DNA from 3 places in the Arthrobacter sp. TMS2-4 genome. Region 2 is predicted to be linked to each of the others. Evidence: riboswitches for the same ligand, from Rfam matches in the RefSeq annotation. Region 2 holds a riboswitch; each other region holds the start of a gene.
The links. A riboswitch is a leader RNA that binds a small molecule or an ion and turns the genes downstream of it on or off. The one in region 2 is predicted to bind cyclic di-AMP.

Region 1 (3,266 bases), on a different contig from region 2:
GGAACTGGGCTGCCGGCAGCATCGAGATGATCGTCACCGGGATGGTGAAACCGGCTGCGATGATGAGGCGCCGTTTCAAGGACCTGGCTTTTCTCTCCGCGGCTGAGGCTTTCGCGTCGTCCCGGGACCTGGCGGCGTCAACGTTTTCCCGTGATTCGGCGAACCCGCCTAGCCCCGACGGCGCGTTCCCCTCCGATCCCGGACCGACCCGGTAGCCGGGCGCGACTACACCGGCAGTGTCATCGCCGGCACCAGTAGACGAAGGACCTGCAGGGGTGGCCACGCGGGTTGCCGTGGCTTCGGTAGCGGGCTGCCGAGTCGGTTGGCTAGCGCTGCGCAGGGTCGCCTTGTAGCCGATGGCGTTGACGGTGTCGATGATCTGCGAAACGCTCACGCCCTCGGGTACCGTGACGGTCGCGGACTCGAGTGGGAGATTCACCGAGGCCTGAACACCCTCGATTTTTCCGAGCTTACGTTCCACCCGGCTTACGCAGGACGCGCAGGTCATGCCCTCGATGTCGAGATCGATGATCTGTCCGGCAGTGGTGCCCACGCCTGTGTCGGTGCTCATGCGTCTAGTTCCTTGCCGTGGCTTCGATGACGTGCTGTGGGTGAGGTGCCTCTGGTGAGGCGCGGTGCTCGATGACACCGCTGGACGACGTCGGGAAGTACTGCTTCGCTGGCCCTGTCCTACCGCTTGCCTGGCGGTGCCAGGGGTTCAGTACCGTAATGGCGCCCCGAAAATCCTCGTGCCGACTCCTCCGCGGAAGTGAACTGTGCCCTGCACAGGCGCGGTGGGGATCCCGTTCGGGATGCAGGCTGTGGTGGTGTGAGGGTCAGCTGTCGACGACCGTGTAACCGGCGGTCTCTACTGCTTTGCTCAGCACTGCCGGATCGGGATCCACGTCGGCCGTGATCGTCGCTGTGGAGACCCCACCGGCGTTGAGCTGCACATCGACCCCCTCGACCCCGGGCACGCCGGAAAGTTCCTCCATGACCGACGAGACGCAGTGGCCGCAGGTCATACCAGTGATGTTAATGGTCGTTTGCATGGGATGTTCTCTTTCTCGGCAGAGCGGGGAGGAATGGGATCTGGCACCCGGCAGGGTTGCCCGGAGCCGGCAAGGCTGCCGGCGGACCGTCAACGAAGCAGTCGGCTGATCGCGTCGGTCGCTTCCTTGACCTTCGCGTCGACGGCGGCGGAATCTCCGGACTGGGTGGATTCATGAGCTGCTCCGACAACGCAATGCGCAATGTGCTCTTCGAGCAAGCCGATGCTCACCGCGTGGAGGGCCTTATTGATGGCCGCGACCTGGGTGAGGATGTCGATGCAGTATTTGTCTTCATCGACCATGCGGGCAATACCGCGCACCTGGCCCTCGATGCGCTTGAGCCTGCGGAGGTAGGCGTCCTTATCAGCGGTGTATCCCCGCTGAACAGAAGCCTCGGTTTCGGTGGTCACGTCGTTCCTTTCGACAACAAAAATATATACCCCTTGGGGGTATATAAACAAGAGGGGTGAAGTGAGATCTTCTTCACGCCTTAATCATCCCCTGCTTGGCTCCGAAAAGGTGCCTCAGGCTACGGGAGTGCGGGTGCGCCCTTGACATGGCGGGCTCAAGCGAAGTTCGCCTCGGGCCCCGCTTCCATGCAGCGCGGCGTGTTGCATGCGGCCTTTCCCTTGCGTTCGTTACCCCAACGTGACATTTGATACCAGCGGGGGGTATTGTCATCGAGTGTTCACAGCACCAGCTGGAACACTCCCGGGCAGAATGCCGAGTCCTGCCGCTGCCGGGGATACGTCCGTTCATATCCGTATGGCAGGAACGGGGGACCCAAGATGTACGGGCCACCACGCGTGGTCCTTGGGGTTAAGTCGCTTTATTTCCGTCCCTTGGGATGAAGCGGCCGGGTGCACTCCCATCCGAACCCGACAGCTCACCCCGCAGGCATGGGAGAGGCAACCGACGCATGTCACGAATCACTTCAGCGCGCCACCGCGCCACCGTCAATCACTCGATCGCCCTTGAAGGGCTGTCCTATTCCGCGAAGACCGGCGCTGTAGCGCTGGGCAAGCCGGCCATCATCGCAGCTGCGACCGGCGGTATTGTCTTCGCCGTAGGAGCTCCCGCCCAGGCCGGAACTTACACGCAGGAAGCAGCCGGCACCACCGTTCAGGCTCCCGCCACCGCAGCACCTGTTACCGCGGCTCCCGCTGCAGCAGCCGGCGTCCACACCGTCGTTGCGGGTGACACCATGGGTGGCATCGCCGCCCTGCATGGCATCAGCCTTAACGCGCTCCTGGCGCAGAACGGCCTGTCCTACGCCTCGGTCATCTACCCGGGCCAGCAGATCACCCTTTCCGGTGCTTCCGCTGCTTCGACGTGGGCCCCGGCCGCCGCGAGCCCTGCTGCTGTGCCCGCCGCAGCACCGGCAACCCAGGTTTCCTACACCGCTCCGGCCCCTGCCGCAGCACCGGCAACCCAGGTTTCCTACACCGCTCCGGCCCCTGCCGCAGCACCGGCCGGTGTCCAGCTGCTCTCGTCCAATATTGCCCCGATCGCCCCGGCAGCCCCTGCGGCTCCCGCCGGCGATGTCTCGGCAAGCGGTGTCGGTGCGGCCCTGGTCGCCTCGGCCTACGGCCAGCTCGGCTCCATCCAGGACTGCACCATCCTCGTCGAGCGGGCCCTGCGCTCGATCGGCCTGAACGTCGGGGACCTCGGACCGACACAGTTCTACCAGTACGGCACGGTCGTCTCCACGCCCGCCCCCGGTGACCTGGTCATCCGCCCCGGTCACATCGGCATCTACGTCGGCAACGGCGAAGTCATCAGCAGCGGCATGAACGGTGCGAACCTCACCATCAAGCACCCGCTGTCTGACCTGGCTGGCTCGTCCTTCGTGCGAGTCAACGGCTAATACTCGCTGACCTGAACGCCGTCTCCATAGACTGAGAAGGCGGCAGGTGCCCTGGACGGGGGTGCCTGCCGCTTTTTCTCTGCCCAAAACACCCCACGCCGCTGGCCGCTCCTTGTGAGCGCTCACCGGAAGCGGACCTATGGACGAACCTATGGACGTATTACCAAGCCGTCCACGATCACACCGACCAGACTGCGGGCTGCATCGGCAGAGGGCAGGGCGGCGGCCGCATTCACAGCGTGCAGGCTGAACAGGGCAAGTTCCCGGGGCGCAATGTCCGAGCGGACACCTCCTCCGGCCTCCTGCGCGCACGTTTTCACGGCACTCCTGATCAAGGCCTCCAGAAA
Region 2 (3,266 bases):
GAACCCCGCCAGCCCTGGTGCGGAAGGTTGTGCATCTGCGGTGGAAGAAACGCCTCGGACCCGTCGGGATCGGTGCTCGTCTCGGGATGCCGGCCTCGACCGTCCATGCGGTGCTGACCCGCTGCCGATTGAATCGGCTCCGCCATGTCGACGTCCGTACCGGGGAACTGGTCCGACGATACGAGCACGACAAACCCGGGGCGATGATCCACGTCGACGTGAAGAAGATCGGCAACATCCCGGATGGCGGCGGCCACCGCTATGTCGGACGGCAGCAAGGACGGAAGAACCGACAGTCGACACCGGGAACCGCGCGGAGCAAACACCGCAACGAACTCCTCGGCACGGCGTTCGTCCACACGGTCATCGACGACCACTCCCGCGTCGCCTATGCAGAGATCCATGGCGACGAGACCGCGATCACTGCGATCGGTGTCCTCCGACGGGCGATCTCGTGGTTCGAAGCCCGCGGAGTCGCCGTCGAGCGCGTGCTCTCCGACAACGGCTCCGCCTATCGCTCCCACGCCTGGCGGGATGCCTGCATCGAGCTCGGAATCAAGCCCAAGAAAACCCGCCCCTACCGGCCTCAGACGAACGGCAAGATCGAACGTTTCCACCGCACCCTCGCCGACGGCTGGGCATTCTCCCGCCACTACAACAGCGAATCAGCCCGCCGCGCAGCCCTGCCCGGATGGCTCCACGAATACAATCACCACCGGCCCCACACCGCCATCGGAGGAAAACCACCGATCACACGGTTAACCAACCTGCCTGGGCAGTACACCTAGCGCAGCAGTCTGCTGATCGCCTGGGTTGCTTCCTTGACCTTGGCGTCAATGACGTCCGAGGATCCGCTCGTCGCAGCTTCCTGAGCTGCGTCAACGACGCAGTGCTGCATGTGGTTCTCAAGCAATCCGAGGCTGACCGCGTGCATGGCGCTGTTGACCGCGGCGACCTGGGTAAGAATGTCGATGCAGTACTTGTCCTCGTCGACCATGCGGGCGATACCGCGCACCTGGCCCTCGATGCGCTTCAGGCGTCGCAGGTACGCATCCTTATCCGCTGCGTACCCGTGAGCTGTGCGCCCAATCGCTTTTTGATTCTGGCCGGTGTGGATCTCTGTGGCCTCACCGGCTGCTGCGGAGACCGCTTCGTGAGATGTTGCAGTGCTGGCATACGTTCCGGTTTCGGAGCTCACGGTCATTTCCTTTCACCACCAATCGATGCGATCCGGTTGTGCCGGCCCAAGATCGTTGGTGACTTCCCCTGCTGCGCCCCTCGCGCAGCAGCTTCCAGTATCGCTGCCGATTAGGTCCCTTGTCCCTATATCCGCGGCATATCCGCGGCGCTTTGTTGACCTTGGTAACCATCCGGTATCCGGCTCACGGCGTGTTGCGAAGACACGCCGCAGGCCGTTACCTGAACGTGACTTTGATACCACCCTGGGGTATTGTCATCGCATGTTCCCGGCACCCGTCGAGAACATTCTCCCGCGCAGAATGCCGAGCCCTGCCGCTGCATCCGGGACCCGTTCGTACAACCCATTAGGCAGGGACGGGGGAACCACGTTTCCACCGGGCCACCGCACTCACTGGTGCGATGACCCTCGGGGTTAAGTCGATCCGACAACCTAGGCACGACCTGCACGTTGCGTCCGCGACTGAAGGAATGCACAGGCTTGAACGACGGCCGGGTGAACTCCCATCCGAACCCGACAGCTCACCCCGCAGGCATGGGAGAGGCAATCACCATGTCACGTACGTCCATTCCGGCGCGCCACCGCGCCGTCGTCACCCACTCCATCGCCCTCGAAGGCCTGTCGCACTCCGCGAAGACCGGTGCAGTAGCACTGGGTAAGCCCGCCATCATCGCAGCAGCAACCGGAGGCCTCGTCTTCGCCGTCGGCGCCCCCGCACAGGCCGGCACCTACACCCAGGAAGCCACTGTGAGCGCTGTGGGCACCGTCGCCCAGGCACCCGTCGCAGCGCCTGCTGCAGCAGGCGTCCACACCGTCGTTGCCGGCGACACCCTCGGCGCCATCGCTGCCAAGCACAGCCTGAACCTCAACACGCTCCTGGCCCAGAACGGCCTGTCCTACGCATCGGTCATCTACCCCGGACAGCAGATCAAGCTCACCGCAGGAGCCAGCGCCGCCGTCAGCCCGGCCGCTGTCCCCGCAGCAGCACCAGCCAGCCAGGTCTTCTACGCAGCCCCCGCCCCCGTTGCAGCTCCTGTCGCGGCCCCCGTTGCGGCCCCCGTTGCCGCAGCACCGGCCGGCTTCCAGCTGACCTCTGCCTCTATCGCCCCGATCGCCCCGGCAGCCCCCGCGGCTCCTGCGGTCCCCGCCAGCGGCGTCGGCGCAGCGCTTGTCGCCTCGGCCTACGGCCAGCTCGGCTCCATCCAGGACTGCACCATCCTCGTCGAGCGGGCCCTGCGTTCCATCGGCAAGAACGTCGGAGACCTCGGTCCCATGCAGTTCTTCCAGTACGGCTCGGTCGTCTCGACCCCCGCCCCCGGTGACCTGGTCATCCGCCCCGGCCACATCGGCATCTACGTCGGCAACGGTGAGGTCATCAGCAGCGGCATGAACGGCGCGAACCTCACGATCAAGCACCCCCTGTCGGACCTCGCCGGTTCGTCCTTCGTGCGCGTCAATGGCTAACACAGATTCAGCGGACGCCCAGCGTCCGTAAGCTGAACAAGAGTGGCAGGTGCTCTGGACGGGGGCGCCTGCCACTTTTTGTTAACGCCCCTCCGCGGACCCTGCTCGGACACACCAACGAATCTCGCAGGACCGATGGTGGACAAGGCGTCAGTTTCTCGGATGGTCCAGGTCGTGTAAGTGGTCCGGGTGGCGGAGTAAGCCGTCGACGACGACGCCCACCAGAAGGCGTGCGGCTTCGGGGGAGCGCGCTATCGCTGCCGCGTTCACCGCATGCAGGGCGAATGACACCAGATCATCGACGGGGACATCGTTGCGCACGGATACCGTGCTGAGCTCATGACCATCTGCTGAAGCAGTGGCATCACTGATGACCTCGGCCAGGAACTCGTGCAGGTGCGCGTGGGCCCTGTCCGTATGGGGCCCGGCATGCAGATACCCCGGCGCACGATCCATGGACGACTGCTGCAGCATCAGCGCATAGGCCTCGAGTACCGCCCGGACCGTCGCAACCGGATCCGTGCCGTGTCCATCGTGCTCATCGTGCTGTCCAGTACCGGCAACATAGTGTCCAGCCTGGTCGCGCACATGGTGGAGATGACCG
Region 3 (3,266 bases), on a different contig from region 2:
GCCTGCGTTCAGAACGAGAGTGCGCATTCGACGTGCCCCATTGCTGACCTGTTCCCCGCAACCGGTTGCCATCCCGGGGATCGGGAGAAGAGCTTCGGATTGACACTGCAAGGGTAAACCGCACCCGGCCGTCCGCGTAACGCCGGGCCGACGGGCTGCTCCTTCTGCCACCCGCGGCGGTCGACGCACAGGAGGACCGGCACAACGTGCCGGTCCTCCTGTGCGGGATCGTTCGGGGTCAGCCGCCCACGCGGATGTACACGCCGCCGGAGCCGAGCTCCGCCGGGGCGATGACCGTGGTGTTGCCGTTGAATCCGCCGTGGACGGCCTGGCCGCCGCCGATGTAGACCGCGATGTGGGCCGCGCCCATGCCGCCGTCCGCATAGTAGATCAGGTCGCCGGGGATGGCTTCGCCGGCACTCACGGTGCGGCCGAGGGACAGGTAGCCGGCCGGCCAGCCGTGGAAGTTGATCCCGGCTGCGGCGAGGGAGTTGCTCGCCAGGCGGGTGCAGTCCTGCACGACGCCGAGCTGGCCCCTGGCCGCGGCGGCGATCGTCGCCGCAACGCCGGAGGACGGTGCGGGAGCGGGCGTCGACGCCGGTACGGCGGTTGCCGTGCGGGTCTTCGCGACGGGCGCCGGCGCGATGGGCGCGGCGGGCGCCGCGATCGGAGCTGCCACCGCCGGAGCGGCGACGGCGGCGGGAGCGGCGGGAGCGGCGACGACCGGGGGTGCTGCGACGGCGGGCGCCGGGACCTCGACCGCGGGTGCTGCGACGGCGGGCGCCGGGACCTCGGCCACGGGTGCTGCGACGACGGGCGCTGCGGGAACCGGGGCTTCGACGACGGGTGCCTTCTCGACCGGAGCTGCCACGACGGGAGCCTTCTGCACCGGAGCCTTCGGGGCGACGACCGGCTTGGCCTTCACCCTGACCGGGGTCCTGGCGAAGGACACCTCGGTCGTGTTCGAGGCGACGACGGCGGTCCGCGCGGAGGGCAATGAGACGTTGGAGACCCTGACATCCCGCTGCGGCTTGACGTCAGCGGCGTTGGCAGCGACCCCACTGGTCAGGACCAGGCCCGATACGGCGACGATGACGGCGGCCTGCCGGCCGACGGATCCGGCGTTGGAGGCGACGGCGGCGGACAGACCGGACAGCGGACTGATGTTTCGGGGCGCGCGGTGGCGGCCCGGTGAAGAGCATGTGGACACGTTGGATTGCCTCTCCCAACGCCTGCGAGGTGAGCTGTCGGATTCGGATGGGAGTCACCCGGCCGCTGCGGAAACAGCGACTTAACCCCGAGGATCTCTTGTCAGAGACCCAGAATTGGTTCCCCCGCCTCTGCCATGCGATGGTGCGGACGGACCCCCGGCGATGGCAGAGCTAGGCGATTCGCAGGAGAGTGCCCGATTCGTAGCGAGTCCGGCACGAGTTGAAAGCTACAGCACGACGCGAGGTATGTCACATTCCGATCACGAAATGGTGTGTTTCTGGTGACGACCCGTGTGTTCCGGTCAGTCCTCGAGTGACACGAAGACGTGTGCGGCGACCTCGGGCGGCAGTTCGAGGGCCCCCTCGACGCCGGGGACGCGCACCGAGACGTAGCCCCCCACCGATTCGAGGCTGAGTCGTGCACCCGGGCGCAGTCCGCCCTCGTCGAGCTGGGTGAGGAGTTCGGGATCCACCTGGATGGGCTCTGCGAGGCGGGCGAGCGTGACCAGGCTGCCGGGGGTATAGGTGGCCATCGCGGACAGCAGCGTGACGACGCCGTCAGTGAACTGCTCCGCCTCCACGCCACCGATCGCAGCCAGGCCCGGAATCGGGTTACCGTACGGGGAGTCCGAGGGCTTGCCGAGGAGCTCGTACAGCCGGCGCTCCACCCGCTCGCTCATGACGTGCTCCCAGCGGCATGCCTCGTCGTGCACGTACGCCCAGTCGAGTCCGATCACGTCGCTCAGCAGTCGCTCAGCGAGACGATGCTTCCTCATGACGCCGGTGGCACGGCGTCGGCCGATCTCCGTAAGCTCCAGGTGCCGGTCTCCGGAGACGACCACGAGGCCGTCGCGTTCCATCCGGCCGATGGTCTGGGACACGGTGGGGCCGGAGTGGCGCAGCCGCTCGGCGATGCGCGCACGGAGCGCGACGATGTTCTCTTCCTCGAGCTCAAGGATGGTCCGCAGGTACATCTCGGTGGTGTCGATGAGGTCCGTCATGCGGTTCAGCTCCTTGGTGCGGTGCGGGTGCGCGGCTGGATGCCTCACGCCGGTGAGGGGTGCGGCCATCAGCCCGGCTCCGCCCCACGCCTCCCAAGGTTAACGCATGGCATCGTGGGCCCGGCAATTCCTGGATACGTCGGGACCGTCGGCCGGGGCATGCCTCCCGGACGGCGTTAACAAATGGAGGGCCGTCAGCCGCTGGGGCAGAATGAGGTCGATACCCCGCCGCCCCAGAGCTGGAGCCCCCATGAGCGAATCGCCCCGCATTCCCGCACACCTCCTCCCCTCGGACGGGCGCTTCGGTGCGGGTCCGTCGAAGGTCCGGAGCGGCCAGGTCGACGCCCTGGTCGCCGCCGGCGCCTCCCTTCTCGGGACCTCCCACCGGCAGGCCCCGGTCCGTGACCTCGTGGGCCGCGTCCGCGAGGGGCTCAGTAGCTTCTTCACCGCCCCCGACGGGTACGAGGTGGTTCTGGGCGTGGGCGGATCGACGGCGTTCTGGGATGTCGCGACCTTCGGGCTCGTCGAGCGGAAGGCCCAGCACCTCTCCTTCGGGGAGTTCGGCTCCAAGTTCGCGTCCGCCACGACCAAGGCACCGTTCCTCGACGCCTCCAGTGTTCTCACGAGCGAGCCGGGAACCCGACCGGACGCGACGGCGGAGGCGGGGGTCGACGTCTACGCCTGGCCGCAGAACGAGACCTCCACCGGCGTGGCAGCACCCGTCCAGCGGGTCGAGGGCGCCGACGACGGGGCGCTCGTCCTCGTCGATGCCACCTCGGCAGCGGGCGGGCTCGACGTCGACGTCTCCCAGGCGGACGTGTACTACTTCGCACCGCAGAAGAACTTCGCGTCCGACGGCGGACTGTGGCTCGGCCTGTTCTCCCCCGCAGCGCTCGAGCGTGCCGCACGCATCGCCGCGAGTGACCGGTGGGTCCCGGACTTCCTCAACCTGCAGACCGCCGTCGACAACTCGCGCCTCAACCAGACCTACAACACGCCGTCGCTGGCGACCCTCGTGACGCTGGACGCCCAGGTGCAGTGGCTCAACGCGCAG

Region 1: linked by a shared signal. The riboswitch ahead of ACX80F_RS15760 (C40 family peptidase) and the one ahead of ACX80F_RS16340 (LysM peptidoglycan-binding domain-containing protein) in region 2 are both predicted to bind cyclic di-AMP.
Region 3: linked by a shared signal. The riboswitch ahead of ACX80F_RS11380 (NlpC/P60 family protein) and the one ahead of ACX80F_RS16340 (LysM peptidoglycan-binding domain-containing protein) in region 2 are both predicted to bind cyclic di-AMP.

What each region holds. Positions count from the first base shown of each region.
Region 1 is NZ_JBTNDI010000017.1:30,718-33,983, forward strand. Features, by position in the region: gene ACX80F_RS15745 (heavy metal translocating P-type ATPase) at 1-571, opposite strand, end outside; gene ACX80F_RS15750 (heavy-metal-associated domain-containing protein) at 837-1,052, opposite strand; gene ACX80F_RS15755 (metal-sensitive transcriptional regulator) at 1,142-1,462, opposite strand; cyclic di-AMP (ydaO/yuaA leader) riboswitch at 1,798-1,965, shown strand; gene ACX80F_RS15760 (C40 family peptidase) at 1,972-2,919, shown strand; gene ACX80F_RS15765 (TetR/AcrR family transcriptional regulator) at 3,069-3,266, opposite strand, start outside.
Region 2 is NZ_JBTNDI010000021.1:8,187-11,452, reverse strand. Features, by position in the region: partial or broken gene ACX80F_RS16350 (IS481 family transposase) at 1-788, shown strand, start outside; gene ACX80F_RS16345 (metal-sensitive transcriptional regulator) at 785-1,204, opposite strand; cyclic di-AMP (ydaO/yuaA leader) riboswitch at 1,526-1,748, shown strand; gene ACX80F_RS16340 (LysM peptidoglycan-binding domain-containing protein) at 1,751-2,662, shown strand; gene ACX80F_RS16335 (TetR/AcrR family transcriptional regulator) at 2,813-3,266, opposite strand, start outside.
Region 3 is NZ_JBTNDI010000008.1:21,412-24,677, reverse strand. Features, by position in the region: gene ACX80F_RS11385 (HNH endonuclease) at 1-27, opposite strand, end outside; gene ACX80F_RS11380 (NlpC/P60 family protein) at 239-1,210, opposite strand; cyclic di-AMP (ydaO/yuaA leader) riboswitch at 1,216-1,383, opposite strand; gene ACX80F_RS11375 (metal-dependent transcriptional regulator) at 1,514-2,212, opposite strand; gene serC (phosphoserine transaminase) at 2,463-3,266, shown strand, end outside.